DNA from 2 places in the Streptomyces sp. NPDC058650 genome. Region 1 is predicted to be linked to the other one. Evidence: riboswitches for the same ligand, from Rfam matches in the RefSeq annotation. Region 1 holds a riboswitch; the other holds the start of a gene.
The links. Region 1 has a riboswitch for S-adenosylmethionine ahead of ACFWWU_RS14015 (aminotransferase class V-fold PLP-dependent enzyme). Riboswitches for the same ligand answer to the same signal wherever they lie in the genome.
Positions count from the first base shown of each region.

Region 1 (5,422 bases):
CTGGGGCCGCTACCGGGGTGGGGATAGAGTGAAGGCTCCAGCCGCGGCGACCGAGGGAGAAAGCCAGCCGTGATCACCGCGATCGTGCTCATCAAGACCAGCGTGGACCGCATCCCCGAGATCGCCGAGTCGATCGCCGCGCTCGACAGCGTCAGCGAGGTCTTCTCGGTGACCGGCACCTACGACCTGATCGCCATGGTCCGGGTGTCGCGCCACGACGACCTGGCGGACGTGATCCCCGGAAGCATCAGCAAGATCCCCGGCGTCGAGGCCACGGACACGCACGTGGCGTTCCGTACGTACTCCCAGCACGACCTGGAGGCGGCCTTCGCCATCGGCCTGGAGTCCTGAGGCCGCGCACGCGTCATGAGTGAAGGGGGTCTCCCGGTCGGGAGGCCCCCTTCACCCGTACGAGTGAGTGCTCAGCCGCGGTCCGGGACGCAGCGGCCGTCCTCGGTACGGTACTTCCACTGGGCGCCGTCGCGGACGAGCTCCTTCACGGCGCCGACGAACCGCTCCACGTGCTCGTCCGGCGTACCGGCGCCGAAGCTCACCCGGATGGCGTTGAGCGACCTCTCACCCGGGGCCGCCTCGGGGGCGCCGCACTCGCCCGGGTCCTGCGGGTCGCTGCCGAGCAGCGTGCGGACCAGTGGGTGGGCGCAGAAGAGACCGTCGCGGACGCCGATGCCGTACTCGGCGGAGAGCGCGGCGGCGAAGTGGGAGCTGTTCCAGCCCTCCACGACGAAGGAGATGACGCCCACGCGGGGCGCGTCGTCGCCGAAGAGCGAGAGCACCCTGACCTCGGGCACCTCGGCGAGTCCGTCCCGGACCTTGGCGATCAGGTGCCGCTCACGCTCGACGAGGGTGTCGAATCCGGCCTCGGTGAGCGCCTTGCAGGCGGAGGCGATGGAGTAGACGCCGATGACGTTCGGGGAGCCGGCCTCGTGGCGGGCGGCGGTGGTGTGCCACTCCACGTCCACGCCGCCGTCGGCCCGGCGCGCCACCTTGCGGGAGGCACCGCCGCCGGCGAGGTACGGCTCGGCGTCCTGGAGCCAGTCGGAGCGGCCCGCGAGGACGCCCGAGCCGAAGGGCGCGTACAGCTTGTGTCCGGAGAAGGCGACCCAGTCCACGTCCAACTCCTGTACGGAGACGGGGTGGTGGGGCGCGAGCTGGGCGGCGTCGAGCACGATCCGGGCGCCGTGGGCGTGCGCGGCGGCGGCGAGCTCCTTCACCGGCCACAGCTCACCGGTGACGTTCGAGGCGCCGGTGACGCAGACCAGGGCCGGGCCGTAGCCCCCCTCGGATGTCACGGTGCGGTCGGCGAGCGCCCGCTCCAGGGTCTCGACGGCCTGCGCCGGGGTGCGCGGCGCGTTGAGGTAGGTGACGCGGGCGTCCTGCCACGGAAGGAGCGAGGCGTGGTGCTCGGTCTCGAAGACGAAGACCTCGCAACCGGCCGGGACGGCCCGGGCGAGCAGGTTGAGCGAGTCGGTGGTGGAGCGGGTGAAGACGACCTGGTCGCCGGGGCGGCAGTCGAGGAACTCGGCGACGGTGACGCGGCTGTTCTCGAAGAGGTCGGTGGAGAGCTGGGAGAGGTAGCCGGCGCCGCGGTGGACGCTGCCGTAGTAGGGGGCGTACGCGGCGACGTCGTCCCACACCCGCTGGAGCGCCGGGGCGCTGGCGGCGTAGTCGAGCGCCGCGTAGGTCACTTCGCCGCCGGTGACGAGCGGGACGGTGACGTCCCGGCCGAGGACGGGCAGCGGGGCGGCGCAGCAGGGGTCGGCGGACTCGGAGTCGGAGGTCTCAACGGCGGAGCTCTCGACGGCGGCGGTCTCGACGGCGGCGGTCTCGACGGCGGCGGTCTCGACGGCGGCGTTCGGGTATGCGGACATGGCGATATCTCCCGGCGGGCGGTGCGGAATGGCTTCGGTGATCCCGTACGCGGCCGGACACGGCGGGGTACGGGTGATGCCTCGGAGGACATGGGGGTACGCGAAAGTGACCCTGATCCGAGGGTGAAGAAGGGGCGGATTCGCCCTATCGCATTCGCTTGCTCACGGAAAAAGCTCCTCGAGAGACCAGGACCCCTGGTGTGTCGAGGGGCCCGCGCTTGCCGTGGACCTTGCTGTCCACGGCCTGGTCTTCACCCGGGGCACCCCGCCACGGACGGAGGGTTGCCGGACAGCAAGCCGGGGCTTCGTAGCTGTCACTCATGACCTGGCATGCATCCTGCCACATGATCGCGCATGCGCAAGACCCCGGTCCGCATGCTGGACCGGGGCCTCGGGGAACGGCTACGCGTTGCTGGCGGCGATCCAGCGCTCCAGGGCCTGGCGGGCCGCCCCGGAGTCGATCGCCTCCGCGGCCTTCGCGATGCCGGCCCGCAGCTGCTCCACGAGGGTGGCCTCGCCCGGTTCGAGCGCGGTGAGCGCCGCCGCGGTGTTGAGGAGCACCGCGTCCCGTACGGGCCCGGTCTCCCCCGCGAGCAGCCGCCGGGCCACGTCCGCGTTGAACGACGCGTCCGCGCCGCGCAGCGCCTCCAGGGGTACGAGGTCGATGCCCACGTCCCGCGGGTCGAAGCGCTCCTCGGTGACCGTGCCGCCGCGGACGACCCACACCCGGGAGGTGGAGGTGGTCGTCAGTTCGTCCAGGCCGTCGTCGCCGCGGAAGACCAGGGCGGAGTTGCCGCGCTCGGCGAAGACCCCGGCCACGATCGGCGCCATGCGCGCGTCGGCGACCCCGACGGCCTGGGCCCGGACCTTGGCCGGGTTGGTCAGCGGGCCGAGGACGTTGAAGGTCGTGCGGATCCCCAGCTGGCCGCGCGCGGCGGCGACGTGCCGCAGTGCCGGGTGGAACTTCACCGCGAAGCAGATGGTGATGCCGGCTTCCTCGGCGACCTCGGCGACCCGCTGCGGGGTCAGGTGCAGATTGATGCCGAGCTTCTCCAGCACGTCGGAGGAGCCGGAGGCGGAGGACGCGGCGCGGTTGCCGTGCTTGACGACCTTCGCGCCCGTGCCGGCGGCCACGATCGAGGCCATCGTGGAGATGTTGACGGTCTTGGCGCCGTCGCCGCCGGTGCCGACGATGTCGACGGCGGGGCCCGGCACCTCGATCACGTTGGCGTGCTCGTACATGCTCCGCACGAGACCGGTGATCTCCGCCACCGTCTCGCCCTTGGCCCGCAGCGCCACCATGAATCCGGCGATCTGGGCGTCGGTGGCCTCGCCGCGCATGATCAGGTCCATCGCCCAGGCCGTGTCGTCGGCGGCGAGGTCGCGGCCGTCGAGCAGGCCGTTCAGGAGGACGGGCCAGGAGCGGCCCGCCGACGTAGGTCCTCCAGCGGGGGTCGCAGCGCTCATGGCAGCTCCTGGATCGTCACGTAGGGAAAGACAAGAGCCACCCTATCGAGCCCGGGAGACGGCGAAGAGCCCCGTCCATCGAATGGACGGGGCTCTCACCGTGGCGACCTACGTCATCGGAAGGTCAGGGGATCAGTGGTGGCCGTGGCCGCTCTGGATCTCCTTGTACTCCTCCGAGGTGGGCTTGGCGATCTGGCTGTCCCCGCCGTAGTAGCCCTTGTTGAGCTTGACCCGGAGCTTCTCGATCGCGCCGATCTTGCGCTCCACGCCGTTCTCGTCGACGGCCGGCGGAAGCTCCGCGGGCTCGTGCTGCTCGTGCGCCGTGAGCTTGTGCAGCTCGCCCTGGCTCAGCGGCGTGTGCACCTCGACGAACTCACCGTGCGGCAGACGCTTGATGATGCCGGACTCGCGACCGTGCAGCACCTTGTCCTTGTCCCGGCGCTGGAGGCCGAGGCAGATCCGCTTGGTGACGATGAACGCGATGACCGGGCCGACGAAGAAGAAGATCCGTACGAACCAGGTGATCGAGTTGATCGACAGGTGGAAGTGGGTCGCCCAGAGGTCGTTTCCACCACCCACGAGCATGATCATGTACGCGGTGATCCAGGCGACACCGAAGCCGGTGCGCGTCGGAGCGTTGCGCGGGCGCTGCGCGATGTGGTGCTCGCGCTTGTCGCCGGTGATCCAGGACTCGATGAACGGGTACACCGCGATCGCGCCGAGCACCGCCGGGAAGATCGCCAGCGGGATCATCACGCCCAGGACCAGCGTGTGGCCCCAGAGGTTGATCTCCCAGCCCGGCATGACGCGGATCAGACCCTCGGCGAAGCCCATGTACCAGTCGGGCTGGGCGCCGGTGGACACCTGGTCCGGGCGGTACGGGCCGAGGGCCCAGATCGGGTTGATCGAGGCGATCGCCGAGATGACCGCGATGACACCGAAGACCAGGAAGAAGAAGCCTCCGGCCTTCGCCATGTACACGGGCAGCAGCGGCATGCCGACGACGTTCTTGTTCGTCCGGCCGGGACCCTCGAAGTGCGTGTGCTTGTGGACGAACACCAGGATGAGGTGCGCGACCACCAGGCCCAGCATGATGCCGGGCAGCAGCAGCACGTGCGCCGAGTAGAACCGGGCCACGAAGTCGCCGCCGGGGAACTCCCCGCCGAACAGGAACATCGAGAGGTAGGTGCCGACGATCGGCACCGACAGGATCGCGCCCTGCATGAAGCGGACACCGGTGCCGGAGAGCAGGTCGTCCGGGAGCGAGTAACCGGTGAAACCGGTGAACATGCCCAGGAAGAACAGCAGGAAGCCGAACAGCCAGTTGATCTCACGCGGCTTGCGGAACGCGCCGGTGAAGAACACGCGCATCATGTGCACGAACATGCCGGCGAGGAAGATCAGCGCCGCCCAGTGGTGGATCTGCCGGATCAGCAGACCACCGCGCACCTCGAAGGAGATGTGCATGGTCGAGTTGAACGCCTCGGACATCAGCTGTCCCTGGAGCGGGACGTACGGTCCGACGTACTCCACCTCGTTCATCGACGGGTGGAAGAACATCGTCAGATAGACGCCCGTCAGGATGATGATGAGGAAGCTGTAGAGGCAGATCTCGCCCAGCATGAAGGACCAGTGGTCCGGGAAGATCTTCCGCATGTTGGCCTTGGCCAGCGTGTAGATCCCCAGGCGACCGTCGGCCCAGTCGGCGACCCGCTCACCGGCGGGTGCCTTCTTGTTCGTATCGGTCACGGTGCTCATCCGCGCTCCCAGAAGGCAGGACCGACGGGCTCGTCGAAGTCGCCGAGCGCCTCCAGGAAGCCCTTGTCGTTCACACCGATCCGCAGCTGCGGAAGAGCGTGACCGGCCGGGCCGAAGATGACGCGGGCGCCGTCGGAGAGGTCGAAGGTGGACTGGTGGCACGGGCAGAGCACGTGATGCGTCTGCTGCTCGTACAGGGAGATCGGGCAACCCACGTGGGTGCAGATCTTCGAGAAGGCGACCACGCCCTGGTGCGACCACTCGAGCTCGCGCTTGTCCTTGATGTCCTCCGGCTGGATCCGGACGAT
Region 1 is NZ_JBHXRL010000006.1:391,743-397,164, forward strand. It holds gene ACFWWU_RS14005 (rhomboid family intramembrane serine protease) at 1-73, shown strand, start outside; gene ACFWWU_RS14010 (Lrp/AsnC family transcriptional regulator) at 70-351, shown strand; gene ACFWWU_RS14015 (aminotransferase class V-fold PLP-dependent enzyme) at 423-1,889, opposite strand; SAM riboswitch class IV at 2,099-2,215, opposite strand; gene trpD (anthranilate phosphoribosyltransferase) at 2,292-3,356, opposite strand; gene ACFWWU_RS14025 (cytochrome bc complex cytochrome b subunit) at 3,489-5,114, opposite strand; gene ACFWWU_RS14030 (Rieske 2Fe-2S domain-containing protein) at 5,111-5,422, opposite strand, start outside.

Region 2 (5,422 bases), on a different contig from region 1:
GAGACGGCCTCGACGGCCTTCTCGATGCCGCGCTTGAGGGCCATGGGGTTGGCACCGGCGGCGACGTTGCGGAGGCCCTCGCGGACGAGCGCCTGGGCGAGAACGGTGGCGGTGGTCGTACCGTCGCCGGCGACGTCGTCCGTCTTCTTGGCGACTTCCTTGACCAGCTCGGCGCCGATCTTCTCGTACGGGTCCTCGAGCTCGATCTCCTTGGCGATGGAGACACCATCGTTGGTGATCGTGGGGGCGCCCCACTTCTTCTCGAGGACGACGTTGCGACCCTTGGGGCCGAGGGTGACCTTGACGGCGTCAGCGAGCTGGTTCATGCCGCGCTCGAGACCGCGCCGGGCCTCCTCGTCGAACGCGATGATCTTGGCCATGTGAAGTGGTCCTCCCGGACATGGGGTGGATAACGCTCCAGGACCGCGCCGACGCCCGCGACGGACGGCCTCCGCGTGTTCCGTGTGGTTCCCTGCCCCACCCGGACGGCGGCCTCGTCTGCCCGATCCTCGTAGCACTCTCACCTTCCGAGTGCTAACGCCAATGATTAGCACTCGCCCTAGGAGAGTGCAAGCGACTCTCGGGTTTCGGGCAGTCCTGACACGGGTCCGGCACGGGTGAGAGACGGGTGCGGGACGGGTCCGGCACGAGTGCGGAACGGGTCCGGCACGGGTCCGGGAACGCGTGAGGGGCCCGCTTCCCCTGGGGGATGCGGGCCCCTCGACGGCGTTGCGTCGGTGGCCGATCGCGCCGCGCTCAGACGGCGAGCTTGACCATGTCCGCCTGCGGACCCTTCTGACCCTGCGAAATCTCGAACTCGACCCGCTGCCCCTCTTCGAGGCTGCGGTAGCCATCCATCTGGATCGCGCTGTAGTGGACGAAAACATCCGCACCACCGTCGACCGCGATGAAGCCGTAGCCCTTCTCCGCGTTGAACCACTTGACGGTGCCCTGAGCCATGCCTAACTCCCCTATTACTGGCCCTTGCGCGGGAACCGCACTTCGCGGACCCGGGGTCAGACCCTGCGCCGGAACGCGTCGACCGCCGCTGAATGTATCTGCCCAACTGCCCTCTGCAACAGGTCATTCGAGCGAGATTTCTGGGCACGACGGAAAGGGGAATTAGGGAGAATCCCTGGAGTTCCAGGGCAAGTCGGGCCCGGCAAAACGCGCAGAACGTACACAACGCTCACGCACTTTGGCTGCTTCCTGACGCGCAAGGACGCATTCTCATATGCGTCCGGCATGAGCAGCGGAGGGGGCTTCCCCAACTCTACCCCGCTTAACCATGCAGAATTGCCCCCTCCGCTTTATGTCGCGGAAGGGGCAATTCAAGAAAGACGGGACACGTGAGGCGGTTCGGCGTCAGCCGGCACCGCGCCCCGTGGTCAGCCTCCGGCGACGGCCGGGATGATCGAGACGCCCGCGCCGGCCGGGGTGGCCGTCTCCAGGCCCTGCTCGAAGCGCACGTCGTCGTCGTTCACGTACACGTTGACGAAGCGGCGCAGCTTGCCCTGGTCGTCCAGGACGCGGGCGGCGATGCCCGTGTGGTTCTTCTCCAGGTCCGCGATGACCTCGGCGAGGGTCGCGCCCTCGGCCGGGACCTCGGACTGCCCGCCCGTGTAGGTGCGGAGGATGGTGGGGATGCGGACGTTCACGGCCATGTCTTCGTACCTCTCAGAGGGCCAGGCCCGCGGCGCGGAACGCGTCCAGGCTCGGGCGGATGGTGGCGGTCGCCTGCGAGCCCTCGGCCACGGCGTCCAGGGTCTTGAGGCCGTCGCCGGTGTTCAGCACGACGGTGGTGAGCTCCGGGTCGATCAGACCCGCCTCGACGAGCTTCCTCGTGACGCCGACGGTCACGCCGCCCGCGGTCTCGGCGAAGATGCCCTCGGTCTGGGCGAGCAGCTTGATCGCGTCCACGACCTGCTCGTCGTTCACGTCCTCCACGGCACCGCCGGTGCGGCGGGCGATGTCGAGGACGTACGGGCCGTCGGCCGGGTTGCCGATCGCCAGCGACTTGGCGATCGTGTTCGGCTTCTGCGGGCGGACGACGTCGTGGCCGGCCTTGAAGGCGACGGAGACCGGAGAGCAGCCCTCGGCCTGGGCGCCGAAGATCTTGTACGGCTTGTCCTCGACGAGGCCCAGCTTGATGAGCTCCTGCAGACCCTTGTCGATCTTGGTGAGCTGCGAGCCGGACGCGATCGGGATGACGAGCTGGTCGGGGATGACCCAGCCGAGCTGCTCGCAGATCTCGTACGCGAGCGTCTTGGAGCCCTCGCCGTAGTACGGGCGGAGGTTGACGTTGACGAAGCCCCAGCCCTCGCCGAGCGGGTCGCCGATGAGCTCCGAGCAGAAGCGGTTGACGTCGTCGTAGTTGCCCTCGATGGCGACGAGGTCACCGCCGTAGACGGCGGCCATGACGACCTTGCCCTGCTCCAGGTCGTGCGGGATGAAGACACAGGAGCGGAAGCCGGCGCGGGCGGCGGCGGCGCCGACGGCGCCGGCCAGGTTGCCGGTGGAGGAGCAGGAGAGCGTGGTGAAGCCGAAGGCGCGGGCGGCCTCAAGGGCCTGCGCGACGACCCGGTCCTTGAAGGAGTGGGTCGGGTTGCCGGAGTCGTCCTTGACGAAGAGCTTGCCGGGGGCGACACCGATCTCGCGGGCGAGGTTGTCGGCCTGGACGAGCTTGGTCCAGCCCGGGTTCAGGTTCGGCTTCTCGGCGACGTCGGCCGGGACGGGCAGCAGAGGGGCGTAGCGCCAGATGTTGGCGGGGCCGGCCTCGATCTGCTTGCGCAGGGCCTCGGGGTCACCGGTGGGGAGGTCGTACGCGACTTCGAGCGGTCCGAAACAGAGTTCGCAGGCGAAGATCGGTCCGAGTGCGAAGACTTCACCGCATTCGCGACAGGAAAGCCCGGAAGCGGGACCGAGGTCGACGGTGGTGGCAGAGGCGACAGTCTGTACAGCCATGGAGGCGAGGCCCTTTCTCCTCATCTTTCCCATGACGAACTTTTCGTCATGAGACGGATTTGGCACCTTCCCTAGCCGGGGACCTCGCTGGAGGACGAGACGAACCGACTGGAGGGTTGCCGGGGCTTCAACGGGCCGTTTCCCTCTGCCCCTCTGGATGAGCGGTATTCGATTGTGAAGTGCGGTGAAGTCCTTGCGGGCTTCGTTCCTGCGCTCCGACGCGGGCGGCACCCCGACGTGCATCGGGCATCCGCGTTGTTCAAGACTGTAACCGAAGGCCCCGGGGCTTGGACGGGCCGTCCGTACCGCGAGATGGAGATCACGTGCTGGAAGAGGTGGAGCGCTGGCTGGACCGGCGGTCCTGGTCCGTGGCTGACCGGCCGATGGAGCGGATCCTCGCCGCCAAGCGAAACACGAAGGTCAGCGTCGTGCTGCCGGCGCTGAACGAGGAGGCGACGGTCGGCGACATCGTCGCCGTGATCCGCCGCGAACTGATGTCCGAGGCGGTGCCGCTCGTCGACGAACTGGTCGTGATCGACTCGGGCTCCACCGACCGTACGGCGGAGGTGGCCGCGGCGGCCGGGGCGCGCGTGGTCGCGCGGGACGCGATCCTCCCCCGGATACCGGCCGTCCCCGGCAAGGGCGAGGTCCTGTGGCGGTCGCTCATGGTGACGAGCGGGGACGTCGTGTGCTTCGTGGACGCGGATCTGCGGGACTTCTCCGCGGACTTCGTGACGGGGATCGTGGGCCCGCTGCTCACCGACCCCGGCATCGACTTCGTGAAGGCGACCTACGACCGCCCGTTCGGGGCCGGCGACACCCCTGGCCAGGGCGGGCGCGTGACCGAGCTGGTGGCACGCCCCCTGCTCAATCTGCACTGGCCGCAGCTGGCCGGGTTCGTCCAGCCGCTGGGCGGCGAGTACGCGGTGCGGCGCTCGCTCCTGGAGCGGCTGCCCTTCCCCGTCGGTTACGGAGTGGAGTTGGGGCTGCTCGTCGACGCGCTGCACACGGTGGGCCTGGACGCGCTCGCGCAGGTCGACGTGGGCGTGCGCAAGCACCGCCATCAGGACGAGCGGGCGCTCGGCCGGATGGCGGCGGCGATCTACCGGACGGCGCAGCTGCGGCTCTCGCGCGGGCACCTCGTACGGCCGCGGCTGACGCAGTTCGAGCGGGGCGAGGACGGGTTCGTCGCCCGGACCTACGCGGTGGACACGGAGGAGCGGCCGCCGATGCTCGACATCAGGGAGTACACGCGCCGCCGCGTGGCGTAACGCCACCAGATGATCCGCTTTGCCTACATTGCCCTTTTATGCGCTTCAGACAACACCACCTGGGCAGTGTGACGGCGGTCGTCGGTCTCGCCGTGGCCTCGCTTGCGCTCTCGACGGCCGGTCCGGCCTCGGCGGACGTCATCGAGCCCTTCGGCAAGCGGTACGACGAGTCGATCTACGGCGACTTCACGACCCTCGGCAACACGGTCATGGGCTGCCCCGCCTCCCCCGCGGACACGGCCGCGCGCTGCGCTGCCGCCGCGAAGGGCGAGGGCTCCGACAACAACAACACCTTCGTGATGCGCCGGATCGACGCCGCCGGCATGGCGGCGGCCGGTGCGGCGCCCGAGTTCGGCTCCAGCACCGGCCACGTCGTGATCCCGGCGGGCGCCGAGGTCGCGTACGCCCGGCTGTTCTGGGGCGGCAACGACGGGACGTACAAGGGCCCGAGCGGGGCCCAGCTCCGGCGCTGCGACATCTCCGGCACCGACGTCGAGCCCTCGCCCGGCGACCCGGCGACGACCGCGCCGGTCATCAAGGTCGGCGCGGGGCCCGCGACCCCGGTCTCGATCGACAGCATGGTCACGGACCCGTCCGACACGAACGGCCCGCACTACTACACGGGCGAGTCGGACGTGACGGCCGCCTTCGCGGGCGTCTCGGGGACGGACGCGCAGGTGGCCGTCGGCAACATCTGGGCGCCGGACGGCAAGGGCTGCGTGGGGGGCTGGTCCCTGACCGTCGTCCACAAGTTCCCCGGCCCCGACCCGGTCCGCGCCCCGGAGCGCCGGAACGTGTACGTCTACGGCGGCCACGTCCTCCAGCGCTCGACCTCGCCCGCCACCACGGTCACCGTCGACGGCTTCCACCGGAGCGGCGGCACGGCACGGGCGAGCGTCACCGCGTACGAGGGCGACTGGAACACCCGGGGCGACACGTTCCTCGTCGACGGCAGGAACGTCACCGAGGCCCACACCGGCAACACCGACAACTTCTTCATCAGCGAGGACGACGGCGCCGTCTCCCCGAAGCTCGTCAACAATCTGAGCATCGACGCCAAGGCCTTCGACATCCCGGACGGCGCCATCCCGCAGGGCGCGACCTCGGCCGATCTGACCTTCTCCACGAACGGCGACACCTACGTGCCGTCGGGGCTGGCCTTCTCCGTGCCGGTGCCCGACCTGGAG
Region 2 is NZ_JBHXRL010000004.1:136,926-142,347, reverse strand. It holds gene groL (chaperonin GroEL) at 1-380, opposite strand, end outside; gene ACFWWU_RS08860 (cold-shock protein) at 757-960, opposite strand; gene ACFWWU_RS08855 (MoaD/ThiS family protein) at 1,389-1,664, opposite strand; gene thrC (threonine synthase) at 1,678-2,964, opposite strand; SAM riboswitch class I at 2,982-3,128, opposite strand; gene ACFWWU_RS08845 (glucosyl-3-phosphoglycerate synthase) at 3,288-4,235, shown strand; gene ACFWWU_RS08840 (hypothetical protein) at 4,274-5,422, shown strand, end outside.
Region 2: linked by a shared signal. The riboswitch ahead of thrC (threonine synthase) and the one ahead of ACFWWU_RS14015 (aminotransferase class V-fold PLP-dependent enzyme) in region 1 are both predicted to bind S-adenosylmethionine.